DNA from 2 places in the Streptomyces sp. NPDC006309 genome. Region 1 is predicted to be linked to the other one. Evidence: riboswitches for the same ligand, from Rfam matches in the RefSeq annotation. Region 1 holds a riboswitch; the other holds the start of a gene.
What was found. A riboswitch is a leader RNA that binds a small molecule or an ion and turns the genes downstream of it on or off. The one in region 1 is predicted to bind cobalamin.
Positions count from the first base shown of each region.

Region 2: it holds a riboswitch for cobalamin, as region 1 does, so the genes downstream of both, ABZ117_RS22125 (cobalamin biosynthesis protein) here and ABZ117_RS09370 (HoxN/HupN/NixA family nickel/cobalt transporter) in region 1, are expected to answer to the same signal.

Region 1 covers NZ_JBEXRO010000005.1:49,741-57,651, forward strand. The annotation lists gene ABZ117_RS09335 (MIP/aquaporin family protein) at 1-838, opposite strand, end outside; gene ABZ117_RS09340 (hypothetical protein) at 1,019-1,186, opposite strand; gene ABZ117_RS09345 (DUF4328 domain-containing protein) at 1,204-1,578, opposite strand; gene ABZ117_RS09350 (DUF6445 family protein) at 1,716-2,399, opposite strand; gene ABZ117_RS09355 (DUF4142 domain-containing protein) at 2,664-3,410, shown strand; gene ABZ117_RS09360 (glycoside hydrolase family 13 protein) at 3,407-5,053, opposite strand; gene ABZ117_RS09365 (metalloregulator ArsR/SmtB family transcription factor) at 5,134-5,484, opposite strand; cobalamin riboswitch at 5,563-5,748, shown strand; gene ABZ117_RS09370 (HoxN/HupN/NixA family nickel/cobalt transporter) at 5,776-6,861, shown strand; gene ABZ117_RS09375 (nucleoside hydrolase) at 6,885-7,850, opposite strand.
Region 2 covers NZ_JBEXRO010000017.1:106,988-114,898, reverse strand. The annotation lists gene ABZ117_RS22155 (hypothetical protein) at 1-113, opposite strand, end outside; gene ABZ117_RS22150 (alpha/beta fold hydrolase) at 286-1,413, opposite strand; gene ABZ117_RS22145 (class II aldolase/adducin family protein) at 1,919-2,605, opposite strand; gene ABZ117_RS22140 (lysozyme) at 2,865-3,620, shown strand; gene ABZ117_RS22135 (inorganic phosphate transporter) at 3,764-5,026, shown strand; gene ABZ117_RS22130 (hypothetical protein) at 5,062-5,289, shown strand; cobalamin riboswitch at 5,420-5,562, shown strand; gene ABZ117_RS22125 (cobalamin biosynthesis protein) at 5,675-6,619, shown strand; gene ABZ117_RS22120 (cobyric acid synthase) at 6,616-7,911, shown strand, end outside.

The DNA.
Region 1 (7,911 bases):
TGCCGATGGCGCCGCCGACCAGCGGCCCGAGGATCGGGATCCACCAGTAGGCGCTGAACGCGCCGGGCACGGTCCCCGGGAACGCCAGCCCGTCCCAGCCGGCCGCGTAGGTGAACAGGCGGGGGCCGAAGTCGCGGGCCGGGTTGATGGCGTACCCGGCGTTCGCGCCGTACGACATGCCGATGGCGGCGACGACGAAGCCCACGATCAGCGGTCCGAGGTTGGCCTTCACGGCCTGGTTGCGCAGATCGATGACGGCGGCGATCAGCATCAGCAGGAAGGCCGTGCCGACGATCTGGTCGATCAGCGGCCCCCAGACGCCGCCGTGGAAGTACGGCGCCGGGAACGTCGCGAAGATCGAGAACGTGGCGAGGGTGTGCCCGCCCGTCTTGGGCCCCTTCGACGCGCTGTCGAAGGCGTTGATCGCGCTGTGGTAGACGAGGTAGACCAGGGCCGCGCCGGTGAGGGCGCCGACGACCTGGGCGAACCAGTACGGCACGACCTTGGCCCAGGAGAACCCGCGGCGCAGCGCCATCGCCAGGGTCACCGCCGGGTTGAGGTGGGCGCCGCTGACGCCGCCGGCGACGTAGACGCCGAGCATGACCGCCATCGCCCAGCCCCAGGTGATCAGCAGCCAGTCGCCGGCCGCGAGGAAGATCGTGGTGGTGGTGGCCGCCCGGCCCGAGCCGGGCAGTGCGGCGACCGCCATCGCGACGACACCGCAGCCGAAGGAGATGAGGACGAAGGTTCCGAGGAACTCCGCCAGACACTCGCCCAGCAGCCCGCCGCGGCTCCTGAGCCGTGACGGCTTGACGAGCGGAGGGATTTCCACAGCCATGGAGGCCCCCTTTGAAAGAGCGATGCGCCCAATATCACCATATTGGCCCACAAAGCCACTCCCCGCAGGGTGACGGTCACGGAGGCCGGCTCAGCCCCCGGAAACCCCCCGGCGCCCCGCCGCCCGGCTGCCCGTCGGCCACGCGGTGTGCGGTGCCCCGGCCGGCGCGGTGGCCGCCCGCTACGCCGCCCGCATCCGCTCCGTCTGTACGGCCGTGACACTCCGCACGGCGAGCGCTCCGGCGACGGCGGCCCCGATGACGGCCGCGTCACTCGCGAGCAGCGGCCACACACCGGTGTAGGCGCGGGCGATGATCTCGTCCGTGGAGTCCTCGCAGAGAAGCCCCACGCCGCTGAGCATCCCGATCAGCCACAGCACCCACCACACGTCGACGCTGACGGGCAGCCTCCGCCCCGGCGCCGTACGCCGGAACGCGTCCGCGACGATCCCGTCGGGGCCCACAGGTCGACGAACGGCACGACCCACCCGAGGTACAGCCGGATCCCCGCGTACTCGGGCTCCTGCCCGGACAGCGCACGCGCGTCGTCCCGCAGCCGCACCAGCCAGGACAGGAAGAGCAGCGCGCAGAGGACCACCGCGCCGCCCCCTAGGGAGGTCACGAGGTGGTAGGAGTTCTCCAGCGAGTTCAGTGGGCGATGCTCCCCGCCGCCCTGGTCCGGCGGGCCCGACGCCGGTTCCCCGGCCAGCGCGAGCCGCACCTCCCACACGGCCCGCGCCACCCAGGCGGCCCCGGCGAGAAGCAGCCCCCCGCTGCCAGCCGGCCCGTCCTCCCCACGAACCGGCAGCCGGGAGGACGGCCGCCGGTCTGGTACATCTGTTCGGTCATCACCTCATCCTGACACCCGCGTCAGGCGGCTCACGCCATCCAGAAGAACACCGCCGTCATCCGCTTCTCCTCCAGCGTGCGCCCGGTGTAAGCGGTCGCGCTGTGCACGAGGTTGGCGTGGTAGAGGAGCAGGCGGTTGTACCGGTGCGGGACCCGGACGTCCTCCTCGAAGGCGTCCGGCGCGACGAACCGCGTGCCGAGGGCCTCGACGAGATTGGTGTGCGGGGCCTGGACGACGTTCCCGCCGAGCCGGCCGCCGGACAGGTGCTGGCGGTAGAAGCTGGTGCCGCAGTCCTTGGGCACGCCGGGGTTGAGGTAGAGGACGGCGGCGTACCGGCACAGGGCGCGGGAGTCGGTGTGCGGGCGGGGCTCGCTCTCCCCCTCGCCGACCACCTGGACGCAGTTGTGGTTGAGGGTGCCGCCGCCCGGCGCCCGCTGCACCCACAGGTCCTTCGCGCCGGTCGCCTTCTTCACCAGCCGTTCGATCCGGGCCAGTTCACCCGGCTCCAGGCCGGGCATGGCACGCAGCCCGGGCCAGCTCTCGGAGGTGTACGGATACCCCTCGGTCCAGTCGTCCTTCGCCAGACACCGCTCCCGTACGGCGTCGATGCCGGGCAGGACGTCGTCCAGCACCCAGTAGTCACGGCCCCGGGTCGGCCGGCGGTAGGGCAGGACGGGCAGCGCGGCGGGCCGGGGCGGCGGTTGCGGAGGCATGCGGCGAATCTAGGGCCGCGTCCGCCGGGCTTCACCCGGGGAAGGGTCAACCTTTCGGCAACCGTTCGCCATGGTCACCAACACCTGGCAATCCCGCACGGCGATACGGGCATGCGCAGTTTTTACCCGCGCCGCAGAGACGAATCGCTCTCCCGTCCGTACTGCTGTGCGTCCCCACCGCCCGCCGCTCCCGCCGCGGGCCGGATCCACGACCGGACAGGAGGCACGGTGCGCTTTTCGCGGAACGCGACGGGAACTCTCTTCGTGGGCGGTGCGATGGCCCTGACCCTCGCGGCACTCGCCTACCCGGGCATGCTCGGGCTGAGCACCGTCTCCAGCTCCCCCACCCGGGTCATCGCCAACACCCAGTGGGGCCCGCTCACCGAGTCCGACCGTGACTTCGTGGTCAAGGTGCGGGCGGCCGGGCTGTGGGAGTACCCGGTGGGACAGATCGGGCTGCAGAAGGGCAGCTCCAAGGGGGTGCTCACGGCCAGCCGGCACCTGATCGACGGGCACGCGGCACTGGACACCACCTGCCGGAAGATCGCGCCCATGCTGAACATCACCCTGCCCAACATCGCGAGCCCCCAGCAGGAGGGGTTCGTCAACACGCTGAAGTCGGACAGCGGCAAGCAGTTCGACACCGACTTCGCCAACATCCTGCGCATGACCCACGGCGCGATCTTCAACACCATCGCCAAGATCCGGTCCACCACCAAGAACTCGCTGGTGCGGGCCCTGGCCGACCAGGCCAACGACACCGTGCTCGACCACATGACGGTGATGGAGAAGACGGGCCTGGTCGACTTCGACCAGACCCTGTTCCAGCAGACGACCCCGCCGAAGCTCCCCGACACCGACCTGACCCCGCCGCCCCCGGCCGCGGGCCAGCCGGAGGTGGTGCTCACCCCGCCGCCGACCGCCACCTCCACCCCGGTGGACATCGACGCCATCGCCGGCGGCGGCAACGCCCCGGCACCCGGCGTGAGTCCGGCCCCGACGGTGCGTTAGGCCAGCCACACGGTGGTGTCCGGTGGCAGGCCGCCGCCGCCCGGGAGCGGGGCGCTGCTCAGCAGGACCTCGCCCGGCGGCAGCGGTACCGGCCCGGCGCCGAGGTTGGTGACGCACCGCCAGGCGTCGCCGCGGGTGAAGTCCAGCACCCCGGCGGGCGCCTCGGGCGTCCAGGTCAGCGTCTCGCCCTCCAGCAGCTTGCGGCGCAGCCGCAGCGCGGTGCGGTACAGCTCCAGCGTGGAGCCCTCGGTGCCGGCCTGCGCCTCGACGGCGTACGCCGCGAAGGACTCCGGCTGCGGCAGCCAGGCGGCGCCGGGCCCGAAGCCGTACGACGGCCCGGTCGTCGTCCACGGCAGGGGCACCCGGCAGCCGTCGCGGCCCTTGCGGACGTGGCCGGTCTGCTCCCAGATCGGGTCCTGGAGCACCTCGGTGGGCAGGTCGGCGACCTCGGGCAGGCCGAGTTCCTCACCCTGGTAGAGGTACGCCGAGCCGGGCAGCGCCAGCATCAGCAGGGTCGCGGCCCGGGCCCGGACGAGGCCCGCCGCCGGGTCGACCGCGGGCGCGGAGCCGCCGGACAGCAGCCAGGCGGCCGGGTCGGTGCCGGGCGGCAGCACGAGGCGGGAGGCGTGCCGGACGACGTCGTGGTTGGACAGCACCCAGGTGGCGGAGGCACCGACGGCCCGGGCCGTGGCCAGCGAGGCGGTGATGACGTCCCGCAGCTCCTCCGCGTCCCACGGCGCGCCCAGGTACTCGAAGTTGAACGCCTGGCCGAGTTCGTCGGGGCGGGCGTACAGGGCGCGGCGGGTGCCCGGCACCCAGGCCTCGGCGACGGCGGTGCGCGGCGGGCTGTAGGCGTCGAAGACCTTGCGCCAGTCGCGGTAGATGTCGTGGACCTCGTCGCGGTCCCAGTACGGGTGGCTGCCGGGCGGGACCATCAGCAGGGCCTCCTCACCGGACGCGCCGACGTGACCGACGTCCCGCAGCGGCTCGGTGAGGTCCTTGGCCAGGCCGTGTGCGACGTCGACCCGGAACCCGTCGACCCCCCGGTCGGACCAGAACCGCAGGGTGGTACGGAAGTCGGCGCGGACCTCGTCGTTGTCCCAGTTGAGGTCGGGCTGTTCGGGGGCGAAGAGATGCAGGTACCACTCGCCGTCGGGCACCCGCCGCCAGGCGCTGCCGCCGAACAGCGACTGCCAGTCCGTGGGCGGGAGTTCGCCGTGCGCACCGCGGCCGGCGCGGAAGACGTAGCGGTCGCGGGCGGCGGAGCCGGGGGCCGCGCGCAGCGCCTCCTGGAACCAGGGGTGCCGGTCGGAGGTGTGGTTGGGGACGATGTCGACGACGACCTTCAGGCCGAGCCGGTGCGCCTCGGTGACCAGGGCGCCGAAGTCGTCCAGGGTGCCCAGGCGCGGGTCGACGTCCCGGTGGTCGGCGACGTCGTAGCCGCCGTCGGCGAGTTCGGAGGGGTAGAAGGGGCTCAGCCACAGGGCGTCCACCCCGAGCGTCGCCAGGTGGTTCAGGCGCTCGGTGACGCCCCTCAGGTCGCCCAGGCCGTCGCCGTCGGCGTCCGCGAAGCTGCGCGGATAGACCTGGTAGATGACGGCCTGCCGCCACCAGTCGGGGTTCCTGGACGAGAGGTCTGCCATGCGGGCTCCCATGGACGGACGACGGTACGGACTCTGTATCTGTCCACCTTGCCCGGAAAGGGAACCTTTTTCGCGGCCGGTCAGGGGGCGCAGTGCTCCAGCAGGCCGCACACCTGCGCGTCCACCACCCGGTAGCGCACCACCCGTCCCTCCTTCTCCCCCGCCACGACCCCGGCCGCCCGCAGCAGCCGCAGCGCCTGGGAGACGGCGGGGTCGTTCATGCCGGTGGCGATCGCGAGGTCGGAGACGGCGAGCGGGCCGGTGCGGTGCAGGGCGAGCAGCAGCGCGAGCCTGTTGGCGTCGGCCAGGAGGGAGAAGCGGCCGGCCCAGGTGCGCAGGTGATCCGCGTCGCCGATGGCGGCGATCGCCTCGCACACCCGGTGACCGTCGATGGTGCGACGGTCGGCTCGGTCGGCAGGCACGAGATGCATGACGCCATCCTCGCAGGCACCGATGTGATCTTGAATACCTGCGCAGGTACGCAGCTATGCAGGCGACCGCCCGCCCCTCTACGGTGGGCGGGCCGTGGTGCTCGGGAAGTCGATGCGACGTCGACGCGGCCCTCGCCACTGTGATCAGGGAGTTCCCGTTCCGTCCGGCAGCCGCCGGGCCACTGGTCGTACACGACCGGGAAGGCAGGAACGGCGGACGCGGACCTGTAAGCCAGGAGACCGGCCACGGCACTCACGAAGTGATCCACGAGGTGCTGGAGCGTGAACCTGATGACCGACGCCGCGTCTTTCCGCTGGCGACGTGAGGACACCGTCAAGACGGCGGGGCTGATGGCGGTGATAGTCGCCCTGCACGTCGTCGCCTTCGGGATCCTCTTCCTCCTCGTCGCCCCCGAGCACTACCGGGTGGGCACCGACGTCTTCGGCGTCGGACTGGGCGTCACCGCCTACACCCTCGGCATGCGGCACGCCTTCGACGCCGACCACATCGCCGCCATCGACAACACCACCCGCAAGCTGATGGCCGACGGCAAGCGGCCCGTGTCGGTGGGCTTCTGGTTCGCGCTCGGCCACTCCAGCGTCGTCGTCATACTGGCGCTGCTCATCGCGGGCGGCACCTCCCTCGCCGGGAAGGTCATGAACGAGGGATCCAGCACCCACCAGGTGCTCGGCGTCCTCGGGACCACGATCTCGGGCACCTTCCTCTACCTCATCGCGGCCCTGAACCTGGTCGCGCTGGTGGGCATCCTCCGGGTGTTCCGCGCCCTGCGCGCCGGCGCCTACGACGAGAAGCAGCTGGAACAGCACCTGGACTCGCGCGGCTTCATGAACCGGCTGCTGGGCCGCCTCACCAAGTCCGTGAACCGGCCGGGCCAGATGTACCCGCTCGGCTTCCTCTTCGGCCTGGGCTTCGACACGGCCACCGAGGTCACGCTGATGGTGATGGCCGGCTCGGGCGCGGCGGCCGGCCTGCCCTGGTACGCGGTCCTGTGCCTGCCGCTGCTCTTCGCCGCCGGGATGAGCCTGTTCGACACCCTCGACGGCACGTTCATGAACTTCGCCTACCAGTGGGCGTTCTCCAACCCCGTCCGCAAGGTGTTCTACAACCTCGCGATCACCGGACTGTCCATCGCCGTCGCCTTCTTCATCGGCACGATCGAACTGGTCGGCGTCCTGCACGAGAAGTTCGGCCTGCACGACGACCTCACCGGCTGGGTCGCCGGCCTCGACCTGGACAACGTCGGCTACCTCATCGTCGGCCTGTTCGTCGTCGTCTGGGCGGCGGCGCTGACGTACTGGCGCTTGGCGAGGGTGGAGGAGCGCTGGTCGGAACGGGTACCGGCCACCGCCGACTAGACATGGCAGTCCGACGACACGGCCTAGCGGCCGACGGTCTCCAGGTACAGCCGCACGTACCGGTCCACGTCCACCTCCAGCGCCACGTCCACGAGGGCCTGTTCGCGGCGGCCCCCGTGGATCTCGGACTCGCCGGGGCGGGGCCGGCGGTCCACGACCGTCTGGCCCCGGGACGGGCCGGGGGCCAGGGTGACCTCCACCGGCAGCAGCCGGGTCGTGATGCCCCGCGGGTCGGCGACCGCGCACACCGCGCCCGCGTCACCGAGGCCGCCCGCCTCCTCCGCCTCGGGCGGCCCGCCCTGCGAGGTCGGCCGGTGGGCGAGGAGGTCGCCGGCCAGGCGGGTGCCGGGCTCGTCGCTCGCGCGCAGCCGGTGCACCTCCGGGCCGGGCACGACCACCTGCTGGAAGACGTCCAGGCCGTACATCGTGATCGGCACCCCGGCCGTCAGCAGGATCGCCGCCGCATCCGGATCGTGCCAGACGTTGAACTCGGCGACCGGGGTGGCGTTGCCCACGGCCACGGCCCCGCCCATGAACACGATCCGCTCGATGTTCCGCGTCACCTCCGGATGGGTGCGCAGCAGCAGGGCGATGTTGGTCAGCGGGGCGGTCGGGACCAGGGTCACCGGGCGCGGGGAGGCGAGGATCTCCCGGTGCAGCAGGGTGACGGCGTCGACGGCCGCCGGGGCCCTGGTGGGCGCGGGCAGGCCCAGGTCGCCCATGCCGTCGGTGCCGTGCACGTGCCGGGCCGAGCGGGCCGGCTCGATCAGCGGACGTGCGGCGCCCCGCGCCACCGGGATGTCGGGCGCGCCCGCCCGCTCCAGCACGGTCAGCGTGTTGCGGACCACCCCGTCGACGTCGGTGTTCCCGGCCACACAGGTCACCGCCCGCAGGTCGAGACCCGGGTGCCGCACGGCGAACAGCAGGGCCAGGGCGTCGTCGACGCCGGTGTCACAGTCGATGATCACGGGGATCGGCTCACCTGTCACAGCGCACTCCTTCCGTCGTGCCGACCTTAGATCAGCCCCGGGATCCGGACCGCCTGTGGCG
Region 2 (7,911 bases), on a different contig from region 1:
GGCCGGGGTGCGGCGCGGCGCGGGTGCCGCTGGTTCACAGCTCTGGGGGCGGCGGCCAGGGGTCGTGGTCGGACGAGGCGGAGCCTGGAGTCGCGCGGGATACGGGACGTCACGGGTGCAGTCTTCCGGTTGATGGTCCGAAAACCCAAACGGAATGTCACGGGGGGCGACGGGGGTGGCCAACGCACCGGGTGACAGGGCGGTCGGGAGGGCATGTTCCGGCCAGTCGTACGGCCGCAAGCGGAACGGCTCGGGCCGGGGCGGGCCGCGCCCCGGCGCCGGGGGTCACATCAGCGGGGTCAGGAACCGGCGCAGGCGTTCCTCGTATTCGCCGGGGTCCGCGTTCCACATCGCCGCGTGCGGGGCCCCCGGCACGGTGTGCAGGGCGACGAGGTCGGCGCGGTGCCGGGCGAGCCGGCGGGAGAACTGCCAGGGGGCGACCCGGTCGTCCGGGCCATGGATGAGCAGGGTGGGGACACGGAGCAGCGCCGGCCCGGTGTCCTCGGTGATCCGGCCGGTGTGCAGTCCGGCCCGGCCCTGCGCGGCCCGCACCGCGAGCGGCAGCAGCGGCCGGGGGGTGTGGCGGGCCGTCGCCAGAGCGCGCAGCGTGGCCTGCCAGTTGAGCACCGGCGAGTCGAGGACGAGTCCGGCGACGTGCTCGCGGACGGTGGAGTGCCCGGCCGCGTGCAGGGCCATGGTGGCGCCGGTGGACCAGCCGAGCAGGACGACCCGGCGGGCGCCGCGGCCGACGGCGTAGCGGATCGCCGCGTCGACGTCGCGCCACTCGGTCTCGCCGAGGTGGTTCAGCCCGTCCGGAGGGCGGGGGGCGCCGAGGTCGCCCCGGTAGGCGAGGGCGAGGACGGGCAGGCTGCGGCCGTGCAGGAAGCCCAGGACGTTGAGGACCTGCTCGCGGGTGGTGCCGAGGCCGTGCACGGCGATCACCCAGGTGTCCCGGTGGCCGGGCAGGAACCAGGCGGGCAGCGGGCCGAGTTCGCCGGGCACGTCGACGTCCGTGTGGTCGAGGCCGAGGGCGGTGCCCGGGTTGCCGACGTACAGGTTGGGGGTCAGCCACACCGCGTCGCCGGGGGCGAAGGTGCCGTGGGTGACGCGTTCCAGGCGGCGTACGACGGTGTCGGCGGTGTGCCGGGGCGCCTCCAGGACGGGGCCGACGACCGCGTGGCTGCCGTCGCCGGCGAGGCCGTAGGTGCCGGGGCGCAGGGTGGCCAGGTCGCGGGTCAGCGTGATCCGGCCGGCGTCCGTGCCGTGCACGGTGAGACGGGGTTCGGTGGGCAGGGGGCGGCCCGCGGGCGCCTTCAGCGCGGCGTCGCTGGCGAGCCGTCCGAGGGCCACGGAGGCCAGGCCGGCGGCGACGGCGGCGGTGACCGCGGTGGCGGTGGCTCTGACGGTGCGCACGGGTCCAGTGTCGGGGCGGGGTGCGCCACCGGCCAGCGGAGCGGTGGGCGGGGGTGAGGTCCGGGGCGGGGCGCCCCGGACCGCCACCGCCGGGCCCGTACGCCGTGGCCGAGCGCCGTCGCGCCGGAAGACGGGGAGCCGGTCCCCTGAAGCCCGGCGGAACCGGAGCGTTCGGCTCCCGAGAGCGCGCCGGAACCAGGACGACGCCCGGACCCCGGAAGCGAGACGGAACCGGGGAAACGGGACCCCGGAAGCATGCCGGAGCCTGGGCGGCCGGCCCCCCGGAGCGAGACGCGACCTGGGCGGCCGGCCCTCGGAAGCCAGACGCGACCTGGGCGGCCGGCCCGCGGGAACGCGCCCGGGCGACCGCTGCCGCCCCCCGGAAGCCCGGCGGAGCCGGAGAACCCGCCCCCCGGAAGCGCGGCGGAGCCGGAGAAGGCGGGGCGGGGGCGTGTCGAGGGCCGGGGTGTGCGGGGCCCTGTTCGGTGGGCTGGGTGGCAAGGGGTCACCTCCGTTGGCCGTACCCCTTCAAGCGTTCCCCGGCTTCGGCCAGTTGTGCCTCCGAGAGCAGGGACGGTGTCAGGCCCGGCACGGAGGACGCCGTGAGCCACAGGCGGCACATCCACTCCAGCTGGGCGGTGCGGTCGTAGGCCTGGTCGAGGGTGGCACCGTACGTGATCGTGCCGTGGTTGCGGAGCAGGCAGCCGGAGCGGCCGTCGAGGGCGCGGAGCATGTGCTCGGCCAGCTCGTCGGTGCCGTAGGTGGCGTAGGGGGCGACCCGGACGGGGCCGCCGAGGGCGCCGGCCATGTAGTGGATCAGCGGGAGCTCGTTGACGAGCGTGGAGACGGCGGTGGCGTGCACGGCGTGGGTGTGGACGACGGCCCGGGCGTCGGTGGTGCGGTAGACGGCGAGGTGCATGGGCAGTTCGCTGGTCGGCGCCAGGGTGCCCAGCACCCGGCGGCCGGTCAGGTCGACGCCGGTGATGTCGCCGGGGGCGAGCCGGTCGTAGGGGACGCCCGTCGGGGTGACCAGCACGAGATCGCCGAGGCGCGCGGAGACGTTGCCGGAGGTGCCGACCACGAGTCCGTCGGCGACGGTCCTGCGTGCCGTCGCGACCAGTTCCGCCCAGAGGCGGCCCTCTTCCTGCCGGATGTCTTCCGCTTCTGCCGGGTTCCGCCGCGGTTCAGCCATGCGGCGATCCTGCCAGCCGGCCCGGTGCCCCGGGTGCGGACCGGTCACTTCCCGACGAGGGCCGCGCCCGGAGCCGTACCAGGAGCCGTACCACCGAACGGGCGGATCCGGTCGCGAAACGCCTGAAACGGACACGGGTTATGTGATCCCCGGTCCTTCAATGGTCTCTTGCCCACTCCTGCCCACTCCTGCCCACTGGACGATCCGGACGACCGCCGCTGCCCGCGGGGTCCGGCCGTCCGTCACACCGGAGAGACGCATGGCCCCTACACACACCCTTGTCCGCCGCGCCGGCGCCCTCGCGGCGGCGGCCACGGCGACCCTCGCCCTCGCGGGGACCGCCACCGCGTCGGCCGGACCGGTGGAGTCGGCCACGACGTTCCCCCGTGGGCACGACGTGTCGTCCCATCAGAAGCGGGTCGACTGGCCGGCCGCCCGGGCGAAGGGCGCGCGGTTCGTCTACGTCAAGGCGACCGAGTCCACGACGTACCGCAATCCCTACTTCTCCGGGCAGTACACCGGCGCGCGCACGGCGGGCCTGATCCGGGGCGCGTACCACTTCGCCCTGCCGGACCGCTCCTCCGGCGCCCGGCAGGCCGCGTATTTCGTGCGCCACGGCGGCGACTGGCAGGCGGACGGCTGGACGCTGCCGCCGGCGCTGGACGTCGAGTACAACCCGTACAGCACCCGGCACAAGTGCTACGGCCTGGGCAGGGCGCGGATGGTCGGCTGGATCCGGTCGTTCAGCGACGAGGTCAGGCGGCGGACCGGCCGCCGCCCGGTCATCTACACCACGACCCAGTGGTGGAAGCTGTGCACCGGCAACAGCCACGCCTTCGCCGGCTCGAACCCGCTGTGGATCGCCCGGCACGGCACCGCGCGGCCGGGCACACTGCCGGGCGGCTGGCGGTACTGGACGTTCTGGCAGTACGGCATCGGGGGCACGCTGCCGGGTGACCAGAATCTCTTCGACGGCTCCGTGAGCCGGCTGCGGACGTTCGCGCGCGGCCAGTAGCCAAGGGGCGCATGGGGCGTCCGGGCGGAGCGGCACGCCGAACGCGTCCGACAGTCACTCTCACGCCGGTCCCAGTTCATCTTCCGTTCACCCAGGTTGCCTACGTTCATCCTGCCAATGACCTCGAACGATTGCCTGGGTAAATGGAAAGCTTCTCGCTGATCCTCGCGATAGTGGTGGTAACCGCTCTCGCGTTCGATTTCACGAACGGTTTCCACGACACCGCGAACGCGATGGCCACCACCATCTCCACAGGCGCCCTGAAGCCCAAGATCGCGGTGGCGCTGTCCGCCGCCCTCAATCTTGTGGGCGCCTTCCTCTCCGTGGAGGTCGCGAACACGATCTCCAAGGGTCTCGTCGACGAGAGCGGCATCCGTCCCGAGGTCATCTTCGCCGCCCTGGTCGGCGCGATCCTCTGGAACCTGCTGACCTGGCTGGTGGGCCTGCCCTCCAGCTCCTCGCACGCCCTGATGGGCGGCCTGGTCGGTGCCACCGTCGCCTCCGCCGGCTTCGGTGCCGTCCACGGTGACGTCCTGGTCACCAAGGTGCTGCTCCCCGCGGTCGCCGCGCCGATCGTGGCGGGCCTCGCCTCGCTGCTGGCCACCCGGTTCTCCTACGGCATCGGCGGCACCGCCGACGGCGAGGCCACCCGCAAGGGCTACCGCGCCGGCCAGATCGCCTCCGCCGGCCTGGTCTCCCTGGCCCACGGCACCAACGACGCCCAGAAGACGATGGGCATCATCACGCTCGCCCTCGTCGCGGGCGGCTCCATCGCCCCCGGCTCCAACCCTCCCACCTGGGTGATCCTCTCCGCCGGCCTGGCCATCGCGCTCGGCACCTACATCGGCGGCTGGCGCATCATCCGCACCATGGGCAAGGGCCTGACCGACCTGGAGCCGCGCCAGGGCTTCGCCGCCCAGACCAGCGCCGCGACCGCCATCCTGGCCTCCTCCCACCTCGGTTTCTCCCTCTCCACCACCCACGTCGTCTCCGGCTCGGTGATGGGCGCCGGCCTCGGCCGCAAGGGCGGTGTGGTCCGCTGGTCCACCGCGACCCGTATGTTCATCGCCTGGGCGCTCACCCTTCCGGCCGCCGCGCTGGTCGGCGCGGGTGCCGAGTCCGTCACCGGCCTGGGTGACTGGGGCACCGCCGCCGTCGCCGTCTTCCTCGTCGCCGCCAGCGCCGCGATCTGGAAGTTCTCCCGCCGCGAGGTCGTGGACCACACCCACCTGGTCCACGAGACCGGCGAGCCGGCCGGTGTGGTCACCACTGCCATCGCCGCCGTGACCCCGCCCCCGGCCGGCCCGGTCGCCATCGACCTGGACATCGCCTTCCCGCAGCAGGCCACCAGCCCGGCCCCGGCCACCGAGCACGCTCCCCCGGCCGCCCCGGCCGCCACCGTCTGAGCCCGGTCACCCCGGTTACCGAAGGAAGCATCCCCATGAAGATCGACTGGGCGGCTCTCGGCTCCGTCTTCGGAGTGAGCCTCGTGGCCACCGTGGGCCTGGTGTCCCTGTTCACCCTCGGCATCGCGGGCCTGAACCGGCGCGAGAAGGCCGTGGCGCAGGGCGGCACCGCCGGCCTGACCGTCACCGGCGCCTACCTCTGCTTCGCGGCCTGCGCGGCGGCGGTGGCGTACGGCATCCACCTCGTCGTGGCCAAGGCCTGACCCGGACCCTCTCGGAGGCTCCCCGCACCGGTGGTGCGGGGAGCCTCTGTCCTGTTCCCGCCCGTCCCGCGCGTCCCCCGGTGTGGGGATGGGCACACTCTCCCCACGCAGGTCAACGGCGAGTTGACGGCCCTTCCGGGCGCGTGGTGGACTGCCCAGGCCATCTACGGCGGCAGAAGAGGAAGCCGGTGCGAATCCGGCGCGGTCCCGCCACTGTCACCGGGGAGTCGTCCCCGGGAGCCAGGAACTCTCGCCGCCGATTCACGTCGAACCAGGGCGCGGACACCCTGAGTGAGGACCTACAGCGACATGCTCGGCTGCCCATCGAGGACCCGTTCGAGGACCCGTACCCGGACCGCTCCCGCCCCCGCGGCCGGCTGAGCCGATGGGTGCCGATCGCACTTACGCGTACGGCGCCGCCGCCGGCCTCCTCGGTGACCTGCTCCTCGGCGATCCGCGCCGCGGGCATCCGGTCGCCGCGTTCGGCCGGGCGGCCACCGCCGTCGAACGCGCCCTGTGGCACGACCACCGCGGCTGGGGTGCCCTGCACACCGCCGTGTGCGCCGGTGGCGCCGTCGCACTGGGCGCGCTGACCGCACGCGTCGCACGCCCCCGTCCCGCCGTCTCCGCCGCGCTGACCGCCGCCGCCACCTGGGCCGTCGTCGGCGGCACCTCACTCGCCCGCGAGGCCCGCGCCGTCGGGCGCGCGCTGGAGGCCGGGGATGTCGAGGCCGCCCGGGCCCGGCTGCCCCACCTGTGCGGCCGGGACCCGCAGGTGCTGGACGCCGACGGCATCGCCCGGGCCGTGGTCGAGTCGGTCGCCGAGAACACCTCCGACGCCGTGGTCGGCGCCCTCGTCTGGGGCGCCGTGGCCGGTGTTCCGGGGCTGCTCGGATTCCGGGCGGTCAACACCCTGGACGCGATGGTGGGCCACAGGTCGCCCCGCCACCGGCGTTACGGCTGGGCCTCCGCCCGCCTCGACGACGTCGCCGGCTGGCCCGGGGCCCGGCTCACCGCCGTACTCGCCACCCTCGCCGGACCCGATCCGCGCGGTGCCGCGCGGGCCTGGCGGGCCGACGCCTCCCGGCACCCGAGCCCCAACGCCGGGCCGGTGGAGGCCGCGTTCGCGGGCGCCCTCGGTGTACGGCTGGGCGGGACGCTCTCCTACGGCGGCCGGGTCGAACACCGGCCCGTGCTCAACGGCGGCGCCGGACGGCCCGTCCGGGTCACCGACATCGACCGGGCCGTACGGCTCTCCCGCCGCGTCGGCCTGCTCGCGCTCGGCACCACGCTCGCCGCGCGCGGCCTGATGAAGGGACGTGGGAAGTGAACGGGGGTCTCCTCGTCGCCGGCACCACCTCCGACGCCGGCAAGAGCGTCGTGACGGCCGGGATCTGCCGCTGGCTGGTCCGCCAGGGCGTGAAGGTGGCGCCGTTCAAGGCGCAGAACATGTCCCTGAACTCGTTCGTCACCCTGGAGGGCGCGGAGATCGGGCGGGCGCAGGCCATGCAGGCGCAGGCCTGCCGGATCGAGCCCACCGCGCTGATGAACCCGGTGCTGCTCAAGCCGGGCGGCGAGCAGAGCAGCCAGGTGGTGCTGCTCGGCAAGCCCGTCGGGGAGCTGAGCGCGCGCGGCTACCACGGGGGGCGCCAGCAGCGCCTGCTCGGCACGGTGCTGGACTGCCTGGCCGAGTTGCGGGGCACGTATGACGCGGTGATCTGTGAGGGGGCGGGCAGTCCGGCCGAGATCAACCTGCGGCGGACGGACATCGTCAACATGGGCATCGCCCGCAACGCGCGGCTGCCCGTGCTGGTGGTGGGCGACATCGACCGCGGGGGTGTCTTCGCGTCCTTCTTCGGCACCGTCGCCCTGCTCTCCCCCGAGGACCAGGAACTGGTCGCCGGGTTCCTCGTGAACAAGTTCCGCGGCGATGTGTCGCTGCTGGAGCCGGGCCTGGACATGCTGCACGGGCTCACCGGGCGGCGGACGTACGGCGTCCTGCCCTTCCGGCACGGCCTCGGCATCGACGAGGAGGACGGGCTGAGAGTGTCCCTGCGGGGCACCGTCCGCGAGTCCTCGGTGACGCCCCCGGTCGGCGCGGACGTGCTGCGGGTCGCCGTCTGCGCGGTCCCGCTGATGTCCAACTTCACCGACGTGGACGCCCTCGCCGCCGAACCGGGCGTCGTCGTGCGCTTCGTGGACCGCCCCGAGGAGCTGGCCGACGCCGACCTCGTGGTGGTCCCGGGCACCCGCGGCACCGTACGGGCACTGAAGTGGCTGCGGGACCGCGGGCTGGCGGACGCGCTCCTGCGGCGGGCCGCCGAGGGGCGCCCCGTGCTCGGCATCTGCGGCGGCTTCCAGATGCTCGGCGAGCACATCGAGGACGAGGTCGAGTCCCGCGCCGGACACGTCCCCGGGCTGGGCCTGCTCCCCGTCCGGGTCCGCTTCGCCCGCGAGAAGACCCTCACCCGGCCCGTCGGCGAGGCCCTCGGCGAGCGGGTGGAGGGGTACGAGATCCATCACGGGGTCGCCGAGGTCACCGGCGGGGAGCCCTTCCTGGACGGCTGCCGCGCCGGCCGGACCTGGGGCACCCACTGGCACGGCTCGCTGGAGTCGGACGGC